One region of the Gorillibacterium sp. sgz306347 genome, then DNA from elsewhere that is predicted to be linked to it. Evidence: riboswitches for the same ligand, from Rfam matches in the RefSeq annotation. Region 1 holds a riboswitch; the other holds the start of a gene.

Region 1 (7,595 bases):
GGTATACGATAGCAAAAGCTCCGTTCCCGCACAAACCGAGGCAGCTCGATTTGTTGATTTTGACCTCCCGGTGAATGCCGCGCTCCACCAGCTGTTCCTTGAAAGCCTCCATGACCTCCTCGGCTTCCTGGTTGTTGCAGTGCTCGCTGCAGCAGAAAAAAAGATGCCGTTTCAACGCCTTCATCCGCATGTTCAATTCAACCGTCTCCTTCGCCATAAATTCGCGCCGCAAATGTCAGATTTAATGACGTTTGTTAGCCGTATTATAGCGCCCTTTCACGGGATAGAAGAGCGATTCCGCCGATTGTTCTCAAATATTTAACAATATTCTCCTGATAAACACCCAAATGTAATCTTTCCTCACTTCCCTATTTGTTTTCCTTTGGCAGCACGGGCCGGTACGAGACGGGAGAGGTCAGCACCACCGAGGTATTGATCGATCCGTAGGGCATGAGCCGGTCCACCAGAAGACGAAGGCCGTCCATGCCTTCGACCGCCGCTTTGAGAATATACCCGATCATCCCCGTGACCCGGTGGCATTCGATGATATCCTCATCTTCTTTGATCTTCTGCTCAAATTCCTGGGCTGAAACCTTCAATTCGCTGATCTGAATCATCAGCAGCGTATTGCGCCCTACCGCCTCCGGCGAAACGCGGGCGGAAAATCCCATGATCACGCCCTTCTCCTGGAGCCGCAGCAGCCGCTCCGACACGCTCGGCCGGCTCAGCGCCAGCCGTTTGGACAGCTCGCTGACGGTCATGCGCCCGTCCGCCTGCAGAAGTTTCAGCATTTCACTATCAATGTGGTCCATAAACGCCCAACTTTCAAAATGTAGTTTATGTTTCCTAAAAGGCTTCAGTGTTACCAATAGTAACATATGTTTTTCTTCAATGTGATATGGTTTGACATCGCTTTCGTAAGCTATCCTAAAACAAACATTCCGGCGGTCGCGTTGCGGCCCGCCGCCCTGACGGACCCGAAGCGGTCCGATCTTCCGACAGAAGGCGGTACCCTCCATGCGAAAGATAAGCTTGATTTTCCTCAGCTGTTTACTTGCGGCAGCCGGCTTTTTACTGCTAAAGCACGCACACGCGGTGACCGGCGGAACGGCCGGGCTTGCTCTCGGGCTGTCTTATCTGCTGCAGACCCCCTTCGGCATCCTGTTTTTTGCTATCAATGTTCCCTTCTATGTCTTCTCCGTGATGCGGCTCGGATGGCGCTTTACGCTCTACACCGTGTTGTCGGTCACACTGCTTTCTCTCCTGACGGCCGCCGACCGGTGGCTCCCCGCCTTTGAGCTGCACCCTTTGTTCGGCGCTCTCGCAGGCGGCGTGATCATCGGACTGGGGCTGTCGCTGCTGTTTTCGAACGGCGCGTCGCTGGGCGGATCGAACATCCTGGCGCTGTTTCTCCAGCAGCGTTACGGCTGGAATCCCGGCAAAATCAATTTTGCCTTCGACTGCGCCGTGGTTTTGATCAGCCTTTCTTCCGTCGGCATCGTACGCGGCGTGTACTCGGTCCTTTCCATTGCTGTGACCTCGGCGATCATCAGCTTCTTCAAAACCCGGATCGCGGAAAAAACCCGCGCCGCCGTCGGCCGCGTGCCGCTGGGGCCAAGCGCCCAGCCGACCGCGTAACCAGTCTCTCCCTCATCCTCCGAAGAAGGAAAGTCTCTTCAAGCACCGGAGAAACCGGAATCGCACACCGGGTAACGGCTCCGCCATAATCCGCTGTCTTCCGATCCGGGCAGGGCCGCCCGGTCAGTCCGTTTCCGCGAAACAAAAAGACGCCTGCTTCGCACGAACGGTGGCGGGCGTCTTTGCAGCCTGGCAATGCGGACAATCCCCGGCGCTTCCTTCGGCGGAAACCATTTGCTTACCCGATCCGGTGGATGCGTTTCCCGTTCGCTGCCGGGTACTCCTGCGGTATGCGGTGCCTAAGTTCTTTTCTGGCGGTAGTGCGAAAGAATTCCTTCACTTCCTCGATGCCGATCCCCATCCGATGCGCTTCGGACAGCAGCTCCATCCATTCCCGGTCAAGTTTGCCCTCGTGCGGTGAGTTGAGTTGGATCATCGTTTACCCCTCCGTAAAATCAGAAGTACCGATTCCCCAGGCAGTCCAGCCGTCATTGTACTTGCATACAGAAGACCTGTAACTTTGCGCCCCCGCTTTTCAGCCGGGTTAGCCCTTTGCTGTTGCTCGGCCTCAAAGGAACGAAGCAATTTTACCAACAGTAGCATACCACAAGAAAAATGTTAAGTTTGTCACTTTTTGACGGCTTCTCATTTTTTCATCCGGCATTTGCTCCACCCGTTCTGCGAAAAAAACGCTCGGCACCGGTTCATTTTGTGTAAGATGGAAAAAGAGACAAGACAGCGGCTTCAGCCACGGGAAAGGATGGATAAAACGGTGTTTTCTTATGAGGAACGTACCTATACGGAGGTTGATTTCAGCGGCCAGGATCTGCGGGAGGGCGAATTGATCCGGTGCACGTTCGAGCGCTGCCGGTTCCGCGGCACCTCTTTGGAGGAATGCGCCACGATCAACACCCGGTTTGCCGATTGCGACTTCGGCGGCGCTCTGCTGAACGCATCGCGCCATACCGGTTCGGCGTTCACCAACTGCCGTTTCGAGAATGCCTCCCTGTTTGTAGCCCGGTTCGAGGATTGCAAAATGACCGGTTCCGATTTCGCCGGCGCCAATCTGGACGGCATTACGCTGACCGGCGGAGACTGGTCCTATACCAATTTGCGGCGGGCGCGGCTGAACAAACAGCCGCTGCGCGGCATCCGGTTTGTCGAGGCGGATCTGTCGGAATGCAAGCTGGAGAAGGCGGACCTGCGCGGAGCGGATTTAACTCGCGCCCGGCTGCATCAGGCCGCCGTAAAAGGCGCCGATTTCCGGGAAGCGGTCATGGACGGCGTAGATTTCAAAGCCTTCGACGTGACCGGCGCCCGCCTCGATCTTGCACAGGCCGTCGCGCTGGCCCGCTGCTACGGAGCCAAAATCGATTGACCCGGGAGGGCTCCGGTCCGCGGTGCCGCCTGAAGCGCGGGCCTTGCCGCCCGCGCTCCTTTTGCGGAAGGCCGCTCAACTTTGGCGCGGCTCTCCTTCGTCTGGCGACACCCCGCTGCCGCTGACCGTCCGTTCCTCCTTCAGATCATCCAGCGTTTCCTGCAGCTCCGCCAGCTGCTTTCTCATCCGCATCATGTCCTTCTCCTGCTGCTCCCGCATGCTGGCAATCGTCAGATACGTTTCGTGAAGCACCGAGTGATTGATCGCCGCTTTCACGACTGCATACAGAACAAAAAAGACCACGGCCGCAATAATCAGATTGATGATGATTGTCAGCAACCCAAACATGGCTGTCCCTCCCCTTTATTTTTTTCGCCGGATTGCGCCGGCCGCTTCCGTCTTCCAATAAGTCCCGCTTCCCGCAGTTCCCCCGGAAAGCGGATATCCTCCTTTTGGAAACCCGATGAACGCTTCCTCCCGATGTGCGGGAAAAGCCTCAGTTGCTGCAAAGCCCTCCTCCTGGAGACCCTTTTAACGAAATTCGTCCCTATTTAATCCCCTGTCAAATATACTCCTTCCTATAAGTATACTTTATTCCATTTAGTAGAAAAAGTATGGCTTTAGTAGGCTTGACGCTTGGCTTTCCCCTTTCGGTGCAGAGACAAAAAACGCAGGCTGCGCCTGCCGATAAAAAATACAACCCATACCCTAAGCACATTTCGTGCTCGGGTATGGGCGCACTGATAAGTTATGGATCACTCATAGAGGACCGGATCGTTAAATTTCAACTCGGACAACCTTGCTTTCGCTGCACGCCTGTAATCTCCACATCAACTTCAGCAGGAAAACGTTGAATGAAATCGGTCCAAGTTGCTTTCAAATTGGGGGTTCGAACTGTTATTCCCGGCATTCTGAGCAGGAACCATTGGATTGTTCATCCCCCATACCGAAGGCAAGCCATTGGTATTTCCTTCATGCAATGCAGGCAATGCATTGTAACGGTACATGTACAGCCAAGAGTTGATTTCATCCTGCCATTCGCTCAACAAGCGATTATTCGGATACGAGGAGACAATCCCAATCTCGTCCCCGTACTGGTCCACATATTCCAGAACCTTAGCTAACTGGGGCCGCTGTGATTCATAAAACACAAAATTACTGTCCAACGCCCAGGTAACTGTCAAATCCGGATCCAGCACGGCGAGCATGCCTCGCATTTCTTCCATTTCCGAAATCGTCGTGGCCTTGGAGCCATTTCCTGCGAGCAGCAGAGATACGGCGAAATACTCTACTTCGTTTGCAATTGGCTCTACCAGAAGCTCAAATGTACTCGACACACTGTATCCGGCATCTTCCGAGGCTGCATAGACCATCCCGGTAACCGTTGTTCCGGACGCTGCGTTAATGTTGCCCCCCATAGGACAACCATTCTTCTCGACCATTACTACGGCATTCGTTACGAATGTCAATGGAGCGGGAAATCCAAACCGACTTGTCCTACCATTAACTTCGTGGAGTAGTCCCCCCCCTCGGACATCGTAGTCTGCAGAAAAACGGCAAGGTGGTGGGCATCTATCGGCAAAAGGGCGGCGGGTGCGAATTTCCCACGGAGACCATCATGCATGCAGGGTGGGACAGGAAGTGCAAAAAAGCAACTAATCATACGATTTTTGGCTATTTCCGGCCGAATAAATGGGAAAAAGCAATTATTCACTCCATTTTCTCCGAATACCGCTTGTTTACTCGAAAATAAGTGCGCATGTGGAATTATTTCGTGATCGGAACGAGAAACCATCGGAAATAAGTGACGCTGTGCACCTATCTGCCTTCTGTCCCTGGTTATCGCCGGTTTGCGCCCTGCTACCTACAATTTCCGCCCATAAGCGGAGACAGAAGGAAAGGTGGGCGGGGCCAACGAGGGAGCGCTGATGACGGCAGCTTTACAAAACATAAAGAAGACGATGAGAAACGCAAAAGAAACCCATAATCATTAAAAAGACCTGGGCTTCTCGACAACCTAGGCTTCCGTCCAAAGAGACGGAAGCCACTGAGTGTGTCCCCAAAGTCGCCTTTTCGGGACACCCTCTGTTCAGGATTGCGGGAAAAATAATGCGGCTACAGCCTGCTTTTGACGCTCATCGCGGTCTGCACGAGCGACAGAATCGGCTTTTGCCAATCCGGCACGCGGGCCTTGAAGCCTTCCTTCCAAAGCGAGCGCCGGAACTGAAGCTGCAGCTTCTTCAGGTCGCCGAGGCCGCGGATGGCGGCCGGTTTGGCCAGCGGCTCGGCGACGTACACGTCGCCAAAGCCCTGCGCATGCGTGATATCGCCGAGCTTTTCCGCTTCCAGCGGGGTAGGCCGGCCAAGCACCCGCTTGACCGGGCGCAGCGCGGTGTCCGCCGAAAGCGGCAGCTCGAAGGGTAGCAGACGGGCGATTTCGTGAAAATCCTTCACGAAGTCGACCGCTCCCTGCTGCATAAACCGGGCCGCCTCCAGCTTCTCGTCATCGTTGTCGTTCGGGTCGAACAGCGGCTCCATGGCGCCGTTCTTTTCGCGGAAGCCGGTCACGCTGCCGTGCGGGGCGGTGAACAAAAATTCGAACAGCTCCACGCAGCCGAGAATCACCTTCTCCCGTTCCTGCGGCTGGCCGAGGTCGCACAGGTAGGCCGCCATCGAGACACCCGCCTTCGCCGCCTGCTCCGCGCGCTTGAAGGTCCCGACGTAGTAGCCTTGCAGCTCCGGGGCCGGTTCGCCTACCAGCTTCAGCACCCGCAGAAGCGACTGCTGCATCGTGCCGTGCCAGCCGATGTCCACAATGCCGCGTTTGCCGGGCGCCAAAAAGCCGATTTCCTCCAGGTAGCGCGCAAGATCAGCCCGCTCCTTCGCAGCTGCCTCCACAAGCTCTTTTTCGATGCGTCCGTAGAGCGCCTTCAGCCGGTCCTGCTCCTCCTTGGCCGCCACCAGCTGGTCCTGCCCGGAGAAGCCCGCTTCCCGGATCAGCGGAGCAAACGCGGCCGCGTCAAGTCCGACCCGGCCGAGGTGCTGGGCGACGGTCAGGTTGCGCGAGTAGCTGAACAGGAAGCGCATGGCCTCCTCGTCCAATCCGGTGATGGACGGAAAGTTCAGCGCCCGCCGGGACGCGTACATGTAACGGGAGGGAATCGCGCCGGCGTCGTCCTCCGTCAACACGTCGTACACCCGCTTCATCACATGCCCGTCCCGGGACAGAAAGTAAAGCCGTTCCACGCCGTCCGCGCGGGCTTTGCGCTTCAGCCAGTCGACGAAGCCGTAGAACAGGACCCCGATCGTTTCATAGCCGAACAAGTACCAGAAGTCCTTGCTTTGATCGGCCGTGCGGTCCGCATACAGCTTGTTGATCAGCAGGCCGAGGAAAATGCTCTCCGCCGGGCCGGTCTCTTCTTCGGCCAGCAGATCCCGGAAAGCGGTCAGATAGGCTTTCGAGCCGGTGACGTAATCCAGTGTTTTTTGATAATAATGAACGGTCAGTCCCGCTTCCTCCGCCCGCTTGACGTCGGAATGGCGGTTATCGCCGATGTGCAGGATATCGGCCGGGGCGCACCCTTGATCCCCGCAGACATGCCGGTAAAGCGCGCCCGTATGCTTGGTTACCCCCACGGTGGAAGACAAGTACAGCTTTTTGTGCCGGTCGTAGCCGTTTTTGTGCAAAATGCGGACGATCACATCCTCCGGCAAATACATGTCCGAGGTCAGCACCACGGTTTTGCCTTGCCGCAGACACTCCTCGTAAACCCGGTGCATGTACTCGTTCCGCATGCAGAAGCCGACTTCCAGCTCGGTCTCCAGCCGCTTCCATTCGTCCAGCTGCGCTTCGGAGGCACCCGTCAGACCGGCGAGCTTGCCGTAAATTTCGTCCAGCAGCACCTCTTCGCTCCCCGCGCCGGAGGCCGACTGCCGGGCCGCGCCTTCGGCGGCGATCCGTTTCCTGGCCCAGCCCGCGGCATCGGAATCGCCCGCCGCCCGGTGCGCTTCTTCCATCAAGCGGAACAGGTCCTCGGGCCGGCGGAGCGCCCGCAGGATCAAAGTGTCGAAAATATCGAAGGAAACGACGCGGGCCGCCGCGATTTTTTGTCTAAGCGTTTGGTCCATCGGTTTATACGCTCCCATCCTTTAAGTTCCCTCCGGCCATTCCGCTTGCGCCGAGCTGCGGCCCGCCGCCCGAGCGGCCGGACAAGATCGCCCGCAGGTCCTTGATGCCTCTCCGGAACCCGCTGGCCGCTTCTCCGTTCTTGCCGAGCCGGTTCTGAAGGTAAAGGAAGTTCGCCGTCCACAGCAGCATGAAATAATGAAAGCGGCCGGTGTTTTCCTTCAGCCGAAGCAGGTGATAATGGTTCATGACTTTGGTGTAGGAGACGATCTCCTGTTTGTCCCGGGACGTCGGGGACCCGTGGTGGAGCAGCTTTAGCGCCGGATTGACGTACATTTTGCCGTGTTTTCCGGCTACATGCGACAGGTACAGGTCCTCCCCCAGGCTGTAGCCGTTCAGCCAGTCGACCGCCTGCAAATCCCGGAGCGCGCTTCTGCGGAAGCACATGTTGCA
Region 2 (7,595 bases), on a different contig from region 1:
AAAGTCTCCGATAACCGGAATATCGGCAAGCCACGGAATGTTCTCCTGAGTAAAGCCGCGGGTAATTCGAATGTTCCCGCTGCCGGTGATATTCCGGGCCAGGAAGATCGTCAGCGCCCCGGCCACCATATTGATCGCGGTCCCGCTGATAACCTGGTTCGCGCTCAGGTTAATGCTCGCAAAGGCGTGAAGCAGCGAGAACAACGCCCCGCCGACAAAGCCGACGAGCAAGCCGATGCTGAGCGCCGCCCAGGTCGGCATGGTGTCCTGCAGCTTGAATACCGTGAAGGCGCCGGTAAACGCGCCGATGATCATCAAGCCCTCCAGCCCGATGTTGACGACGCCGCTTCGTTCGCTGAACAGTCCGCCAAGGGCCGCGATGAGGAGAGGGATCGTATAGGCGATGGCGTAAGGGAAAATCAACAGGATTGTATCCCACATCTCAAGCTTCTCCTCCCTTTTCCTTCGCGGTTTCTTCGGGCTTGCGCTCCGCACGGCGGCGCCGCACGAGCCAGCGGACCAGACGCTCGATCAGGATGCTGGTTGCCGCGAAATAAATGATGATAGCAATGATGGAGTCCGCAATCTCCGGCGGAATCTCCGTCATGGCGTTCATAAAACCTCGTCCGGAGTACAGCAGGCCGAAGAATATGGCCGCCAGCAGCACGCCGAAGGGCGAGTTCGCGCCGAGCAGCGCCACCGCGATGCCATCGTACCCCTGGGAGGGAAGAATCCCGATCTGGATATTGGACGCATTGCCGGCATATTGGGTAATGCCGCCCAAGCCGGCCAAACCGCCGGCGATGATCATCGAAAGCACGATTCCGCGGTTGACGGCGATCCCGGCATATTCCGCCGCATGGCGGTTGTAGCCGACGGCTTTCAGCTCATAGCCGAGCGTCGTTTTGTTGATGATAAACGCCACGATCAGAACGCCCGCCAGGGAGAGGATAATCCCCCAGTTGATGTACGAGCCGTCGAACAAATCGGACAAAAAGGTGGAGCGCAGGGTAGCCGCTTCCGGCAAAGGCTGCGATTCCGTCTCCAGGTATTGGCCCTTGAAGTAAGCCGGCACCGCATAATAAACCGTCCAGTAGCTGATCCAGTTCATCATGATGGAGGACACGACTTCGTGCACGTTGAATTTGGCTTTCAGAATACCGGGGATCGTCCCCCACAGGGCGCCGCCGACAAAGGCCGAAAGCACCATGGCGACAAGCACCAGAAGCCGGGGACCGTCAAAGTTCAGGCCGACCGCCGTGGCGCAAAGGCCGCCGATCAGCATTTGACCCGGTGCGCCGATGTTGAACAGACCGGTCCGGAAAGCAAACGCTACCGACAACCCGGTAAAAATAAGCGGGGTGGCCGTCGCCAGCGTGTCGCCGATGCGCTGGATGTTTTTCAAGCCCCCTTGGAACAAGTAAGAATACCCATCCATCGGGTTGTGGCCGGTCACCAGCATCAGGATCGCACCGGCAATCAGACCGAACAGAACGGCAAGCAGGGAAACCGCTGTGTTTTTCATGCCCCTACCTCCTTCTTCACGCCGGCCATCATCAGTCCGATTTCGTTTTCGTTGGTATCCTTCGCATTGACCACACCGATAAGTTCCCCATTATTGACAATGGCGATGCGGTCGGACAAATTCAGGATTTCGTCCAGCTCAAGCGAGATGAGCAGAACCGCTTTCCCGCTGTCCCTTTGCTCCACAAGGCGCTTGTGAATGTATTCAATCGACCCGACGTCAAGGCCCCGCGTCGGTTGCACGGCGATCAGCAGATCGGGGTTCAGCTCGATTTCGCGGCCGATAATCGCCTTCTGCTGGTTGCCGCCGGAAAGCGAACGCACCACGGAGGTCGCTCCCTGGCCGGAACGGACGTCAAAGCTCTTGATAATCCGGTTGGCGTACTCGCGAATCGCCGATTTGCGGAGCAGGCCGCGTTCGGCAAACGGCTTCCGGTTGTACACCTGCAGGACCATGTTTTCCTCCAGGGTATAGTCGAGGACAAGGCCCCGCTTCTGCCGGTCTTCTGGAATGTGCCCGATTCCGCTGCGGATGCGCTGGCGGATCGACGCGCCGGAGATTTCCTTGCCGCCGAACAAAATGCTGCCCGATTCAATTTTGCGCAGGCCGGTAATCGCTTCGACCAGCTCGGTCTGTCCGTTGCCTTCGACACCGGCAATCCCGACAATTTCGCCGGCGTGCACGTCGAGGGAAAAGGACTTCAACGCCAGCACCTTTTTGCCGCTTTTTACCGACAGGTTGTCCAGCTCCAGCACGGTCGGCCCCGGTGTGGCGGGCTTCTTGTCCACCCGGAACGAAACCTGACGGCCGACCATCATTTCGGCCATGAGGGCTTCGCTCGTATCGGCGACATCCACCGTTCCGATCGTTTTGCCGCGCCGGATGACCGTGCAGCGGTCCGCCAGCGCTTTGATTTCTTTCAATTTATGGGTGATCAGGATAATCGATTTTCCTTCGGCGATCAGGCTCTTCATGATCTTTCCGAGCTCCTGAATTTCCTGCGGGGTCAGGACTGCCGTCGGTTCGTCAAAAATAAGCACTTCGGCGTCGCGGTACAGCATCTTGAGGATTTCCACACGCTGCTGCATGCCGACCGATATATCTTCAATTTTGGCATAGGGGTCTACGTTCAGGCTGTACTGCTTGGACAGCTCTTCGATCCGGCGGGCGGCCGTCTTGACGTCCAGCACCACGCCGTACCGGTTCACTTCCTGGCCCAAAATGATGTTTTCGGTAACGGTAAAATTCTCAACCAGCTTGAAATGCTGGTGCACCATACCGATGCCCAGGTCGTTGGCGACGTTCGGGTTGGCGATTTTCATTTCCTTGCCGCGGATCTTGATCGTGCCGCGGTCCGGCTGGTACATGCCGAACAGGATGCTCATCAAGGTTGACTTGCCCGCCCCGTTCTCGCCGAGGAGGGCGTGAATTTCCCCTTTTTTCAGCGTCAGCGTAATGTTGTCGTTGGCGACGACACCGGGAAATTCTTTGCGGATGTTGTGCATCTCGACTACGTAGTCCATGCAACGACTCCCTTTTTTCGTTATGGTATCCTTTTCGACTTCAAGCCAAAAAAAAGACGGAGGAACCCGTCTTTTTTTTGGCTTCGGTCTGAATTACTTGATCAGGTCGCCTTTTTCGGCAGCAACCGTGATTTCGCCAGCCTTCAGCTTCTCGAAGGTTTCTTGGACCTTGGCAACCGTTTCTGCGCTCAGGTTCGGGTTTTCTTCCGGAATGCCAATGCCGTCGTTCTTCGCGTCAAACGTCAAGGTTTGTCCGCCCGGGAACGCGCCGTCCAGCTCCGCTTTGATCATGTCGTAAGCGGATTGGTCGATTTTCTTCATAGCGGAGGTCAGGATGACCGATTTTTCGCCTTCGTAGATGCCGTCCGCGTATTGGTCAACGTCAACCCCGATAACCCAGGCTTGGCCTGCGCGGTTTTTGGCTTCGTTGATCGCGCCAACGCCTACGCCGCCGGCTGCGGTGAAGATGACTTTTACGCCGCGGTCGTACATTTGGGCGGCCAGTTGTCCGCCAGCGGCGGAGTTGTCAAAGCTGCCTTGGTAAACGACGTTTTCCGGTTTGATGCTCAGCTTCGTGCCAAGGTTTTCGTTTGCGTATGCAACGCCTTGCTGGAAGCCCCAGTTGAACTTCTGAACGGCCGGGATTTCCATGCCGCCGATAAAGCCCGCTTCGCCTTCCTTCAGCTCGAGAGCGGCAGCGACGCCGGCGAGGAAGCCGGATTCATGCTCGGCGTAGAAAATCGCGACGGTGTTCTCGGCAACGGAGTATTTGCTGTCGCCGCTGTGAGGAGCGCCGTCGATGATAACGAATTTTGCGTCTTTGTATTTCTCTTGTGCTTTGAAGATCGCCGTTTCGAATTTGAAGCCCGGCGTTACGATAAACTTGAAGCCTGCATCGTACAGGTTGCCGATTTCCTTGGTGTAGTCGGCTTCCGTCGTACCGGTAGGTTTCAGGTACTTGTGTTCCAGACCGAATTCGGAGGTTGCCTTTTCAATGCCTTCCCAGGTGCCTTGGTTGAAGGATTTGTCGTCGATGGTGCCAGCATCCGTAACCATGCCCACTTTGAAGTCGGCGTTTCCGGCCGGTGCGCTTTCCGAAGGTTCCGTGGTTGCAGCCGCTCCGCCAGCCGTCGCCGACGGGGAAGGACTTGCGCTTTCCTTGGTGCCGCAAGCTGCCAGAAGACCCATCATCATCACGAAGATGGTTAATACAAGAAAGCCTTTTTTCATTCGTCATTGCCCCCGATATCCTGAATTATTGGGAAACCATTGGTTTGTCCAGTTCTAACTATAAGCAAAACAACCGCCAGTTTCAACTGATTTTCAGCCACTTTTCGCGTTTTTCCACCCTTTTTTGAAAGGTAAACGATTACATGAGGCGGAATTGCGATCATTCTCCTTTAATGTGTCCAAAACGTTCGAAAAACCCTCACGCTCCATGTGAGGAGGCAAGGGTTTTGATGGTCGGCGCTATCGCACAGTAAATGTAGTCGAGGAATTTCTTCTTAATAAACTTTGGCCCCTTGATAGTCGGACGCTTTCTTGGCGAAGGACGTTTTCAGGTTCCCTTGTTTATAGCCGGCGTCAACCGTGGTGTCGACAATGACCCACTTGCCGTTCAGGAGAACTTCGTTCCAGGCGTGGTATTCATCGACCAGCGAGGATTGGCCCATAACCAGCTTCGTCGGAACCCCGACGCTGCGGAGCATGGCCGCATACAGAGACGAGTAACCGTAGCAGATGGCCTTCTTGTCGGCCAATACTTTGTCGATGTCCGGAATGTAGCCGCCCTTGACCGTTTTGGCCAGCTCGTAGTCGTATTTGACATTCGCCACAATGTAATTGTAGATGGCTTTGGCCTTTTGCTCGTCCGTCTTCAGGTTCTTCGTCAGTTCCTTTGCTTTCTTGACGGCTTGCGTTGCGTTCTTCCAATCTACGTTTTGAACGGAATTGAGATAAACCGCCGAGCTGCTGCTCAGCGAAACCTTGACGGAGTCGCTGTAAAGGGTACGGTATTTGTTGCCCGAAACGTTCTCGAGAATCGAAACTTTGTACTCGCCGTTGCCGGATTGCAGCGGGAACGCTTGCTTGTCTTCGGCCGGCAGCAGATCGTACGTGTAGGTGCTCTTGTCTTTGGAGATCATCACTTTGGTTTTTACCGAAGCTTCGGCGTTATAGGTTACAGCAATGACGCCGCGGTGAAGATTGGACTTGTCCAGCCACGAGGCGCTGGAAGCCGCTTCAGCAGCGGGCGCATATGCGGAAAGACCGAGAGACAATACCATGGCAGAGAGAAACGGCAGGATGAATTTACGCATGGATAAAACCCCTTTTCGGTAGCTGGCTGCCACCCCCGGAGGGGACAGGCCCTGTAGCTTTGCGTCCCTGCCTTTCGGCAGGTTTGCCTTGTCGTGGTTAGCTTTATCCGATAAATGTGAAGCCGATGGAATGCAACAAAAAAAGCCTGTCCATTCGGTAGCTGGCTGCCACCCCCGGGGGGAAGGCCCTGTAGCTTTGCGTCCCTACCTTTCGATAGGTTTGCCATTTATCGTGTAAGCTTTTACTAGTACTAGTTTACCAGAAAATGAGAAAGAATCAAGGCTTTTCGTCAAATTTTTCAGAAACATTTGCTCCGGTTTTCGGAAGAATCGTAGTCCTCTCATGCTGCCTAAATTCTACGCGGCGCTGCTATTTGCGCTATTTACCGGAAAACAACGGAAGATGAAACGGCTCCAAATCTATTCCTTGAAAGAGGCTGATAGACGATCCGGCTAGCATAGCCGCCCGTTTAAGCATTTGCTACCGGACAGGCGGGCTATTAACTGGGCGGTAGTCGGCAAGCCTCTTTTCAACATATGCTTTACCCGAATAAAAACACGCCTGAAAATGCGGGAACGGCAGCCGTCGCCGCTCTTGACGGTAGCGATGGCTGAGACTCGTTCTCCCATACGCCTCCTTTTGAGCCGTCCGATGGCTATTTTAGCCCCGAGCTAATCTCCTTCCCGTAATTTTCACAGTATGTGATGTCTCGGAGGTGAGCTTGGAGGGCTAACGGTTGCCACAGAGGCTATTTGCTTCAAAAAAGGGGCTTTCAATTTGTAACGGTTGCCACAGGGCTTATTTTCGGTTTTTTGTTTGTTTTGGCCCGTGATTTTGCGAAATAGGCGCCGTGGCAACCGTTAGCCGTAAAAAAGGCCGATTTTTGCGCAAATAAGCGCTGTAGCAACCGTTAGCGCACGGCGGTGGAGCGGCACCGAACAGAAGGGCCCCATGGCCGTTTCATTTTCCTTCACGCTATCCCCGTTTACCTTCTCATATGCAAGCCTCCTAAGCGCCCGCTTTCCCCGGATTCTTTTCGGGGCAAGCGGTATTCCGGGAAACAGGAAAAACCACAAAAAAACCCGGATTCACCCGGGTTCAGTTCGTAATGGCTGATATGCACGTCATAGAAGGGGGGGGCGGATTGCAGACATGGGGCGAGGCAGGACCCCGCCTTTTTCAATGGCCGGCTTTTGGCATCATTCGAAATGTCCGTGTCATTCCCGCTCCGGAATCCGGCGTTAGCTGGAATGCCGCCTCTGCCCTCTTCCATTTTCAAGATACGAGTTTGGCGTGAACGATCAAGCGGTGCGTGGCGTTGACGACCGGATCACAGGTAATCAACGTCAGCAGGCGGTCGGTATGGTTGCGGTTGAGGACCGAGACGTCGTCCGGCTCCACGATCGATGTCTTGTAAACCTGGTAAACATAGGTTTGGCCGTTTGCGTCCACCCGAATTTCATCGCCTTCCCGCACCTCGTCCAGCCGGTTGAACAACCGTCCTTTTGTTCGCGCCCGATGAGCGGCTATGCCTGCGTTTCCGACCTCCCCAATCGGCGTCGTTTCGGAAAGATGAACGGCGGACCGCTCCATGTTCGCTTTTGTCGCTCCCTCCAGAATGGGAAGCTTGACGTCTATGCGGGGAATCGAAACAACACCGAGAAGCTCCGCCTTCCCCTGATCCTGCTGCGGTTCGGTCAATTGCTCTCCGGTGTCTTCACCTGCTCCTTCGTCCAGAAGGCGGGAGACATTCTGCAGCCCGTCCCTCAGCGCGGATTCGTCGGAAGGGGATACCGGGGCGTGGGAAGTGCTGGGATTTTGCGCCATCTCCTCGGCTGCTTTCAAAAGCCGGGCCTGTTCCCGGTCCGCGTTCCACTCGCTGATCCTGGGGTAAAGCATAACCGCAAGACCAATAGCGATCAGAATATAGGAACCTATGCGCAGCATCCGGCCTTTTCGCGGCATTGGCGTTTTCTCCTCCCAGGCTATGAAAAGGAGTAAAGAGGACGGCCCTCTTTACTCCCAAGTCATACCGTCTATTGTCTTTGTTGCCGTACCCTAATGATAAGGCCGGCGGCAATGATTAGCAAGCCCGCCGCGTAATAAGGGAAGCGGCTGGATTCACCCGTTTGCGGCAGCGTTCCGAGCGGAACATCCTCGTCCGGAATGACCGTCTCGTCGCCAGGCCCTGCGGGGTCATCAGGTCCCGACCCGGAATCCGTGGGAAC

What was found. A riboswitch is a leader RNA that binds a small molecule or an ion and turns the genes downstream of it on or off. The one in region 1 is predicted to bind cyclic di-GMP.
Region 2: another riboswitch for cyclic di-GMP. It lies ahead of AC6I6H_RS17570 (transglutaminase domain-containing protein); the one in region 1 lies ahead of AC6I6H_RS14235 (anti-repressor SinI family protein).

The regions. Positions count from the first base shown of each region.
Region 1 is NZ_JCAPET010000025.1:13,621-21,215, forward strand. Features, by position in the region: gene AC6I6H_RS14220 ((2Fe-2S) ferredoxin domain-containing protein) at 1-190, opposite strand, end outside; gene AC6I6H_RS14225 (Lrp/AsnC family transcriptional regulator) at 369-812, opposite strand; gene AC6I6H_RS14230 (YitT family protein) at 1,018-1,638, shown strand; gene AC6I6H_RS14235 (anti-repressor SinI family protein) at 1,877-2,074, opposite strand; cyclic di-GMP riboswitch class I at 2,111-2,198, opposite strand; gene AC6I6H_RS14240 (pentapeptide repeat-containing protein) at 2,411-3,016, shown strand; gene AC6I6H_RS14245 (hypothetical protein) at 3,092-3,364, opposite strand; gene AC6I6H_RS14250 (DUF3863 domain-containing protein) at 3,853-4,434, opposite strand; gene AC6I6H_RS14255 (HAD family hydrolase) at 5,132-7,162, opposite strand; gene AC6I6H_RS14260 (glycosyltransferase family 2 protein) at 7,149-7,595, opposite strand, start outside.
Region 2 is NZ_JCAPET010000038.1:37,381-44,975, forward strand. Features, by position in the region: gene AC6I6H_RS17550 (ABC transporter permease) at 1-441, opposite strand, end outside; gene AC6I6H_RS17555 (ABC transporter permease) at 443-1,525, opposite strand; gene AC6I6H_RS17560 (ABC transporter ATP-binding protein) at 1,522-3,048, opposite strand; gene AC6I6H_RS17565 (BMP family lipoprotein) at 3,142-4,278, opposite strand; gene AC6I6H_RS17570 (transglutaminase domain-containing protein) at 4,554-5,366, opposite strand; cyclic di-GMP riboswitch class I at 5,381-5,464, opposite strand; cyclic di-GMP riboswitch class I at 5,520-5,601, opposite strand; gene AC6I6H_RS17575 (class D sortase) at 6,643-7,332, opposite strand; partial or broken gene AC6I6H_RS17580 (LPXTG cell wall anchor domain-containing protein) at 7,404-7,595, opposite strand, start outside.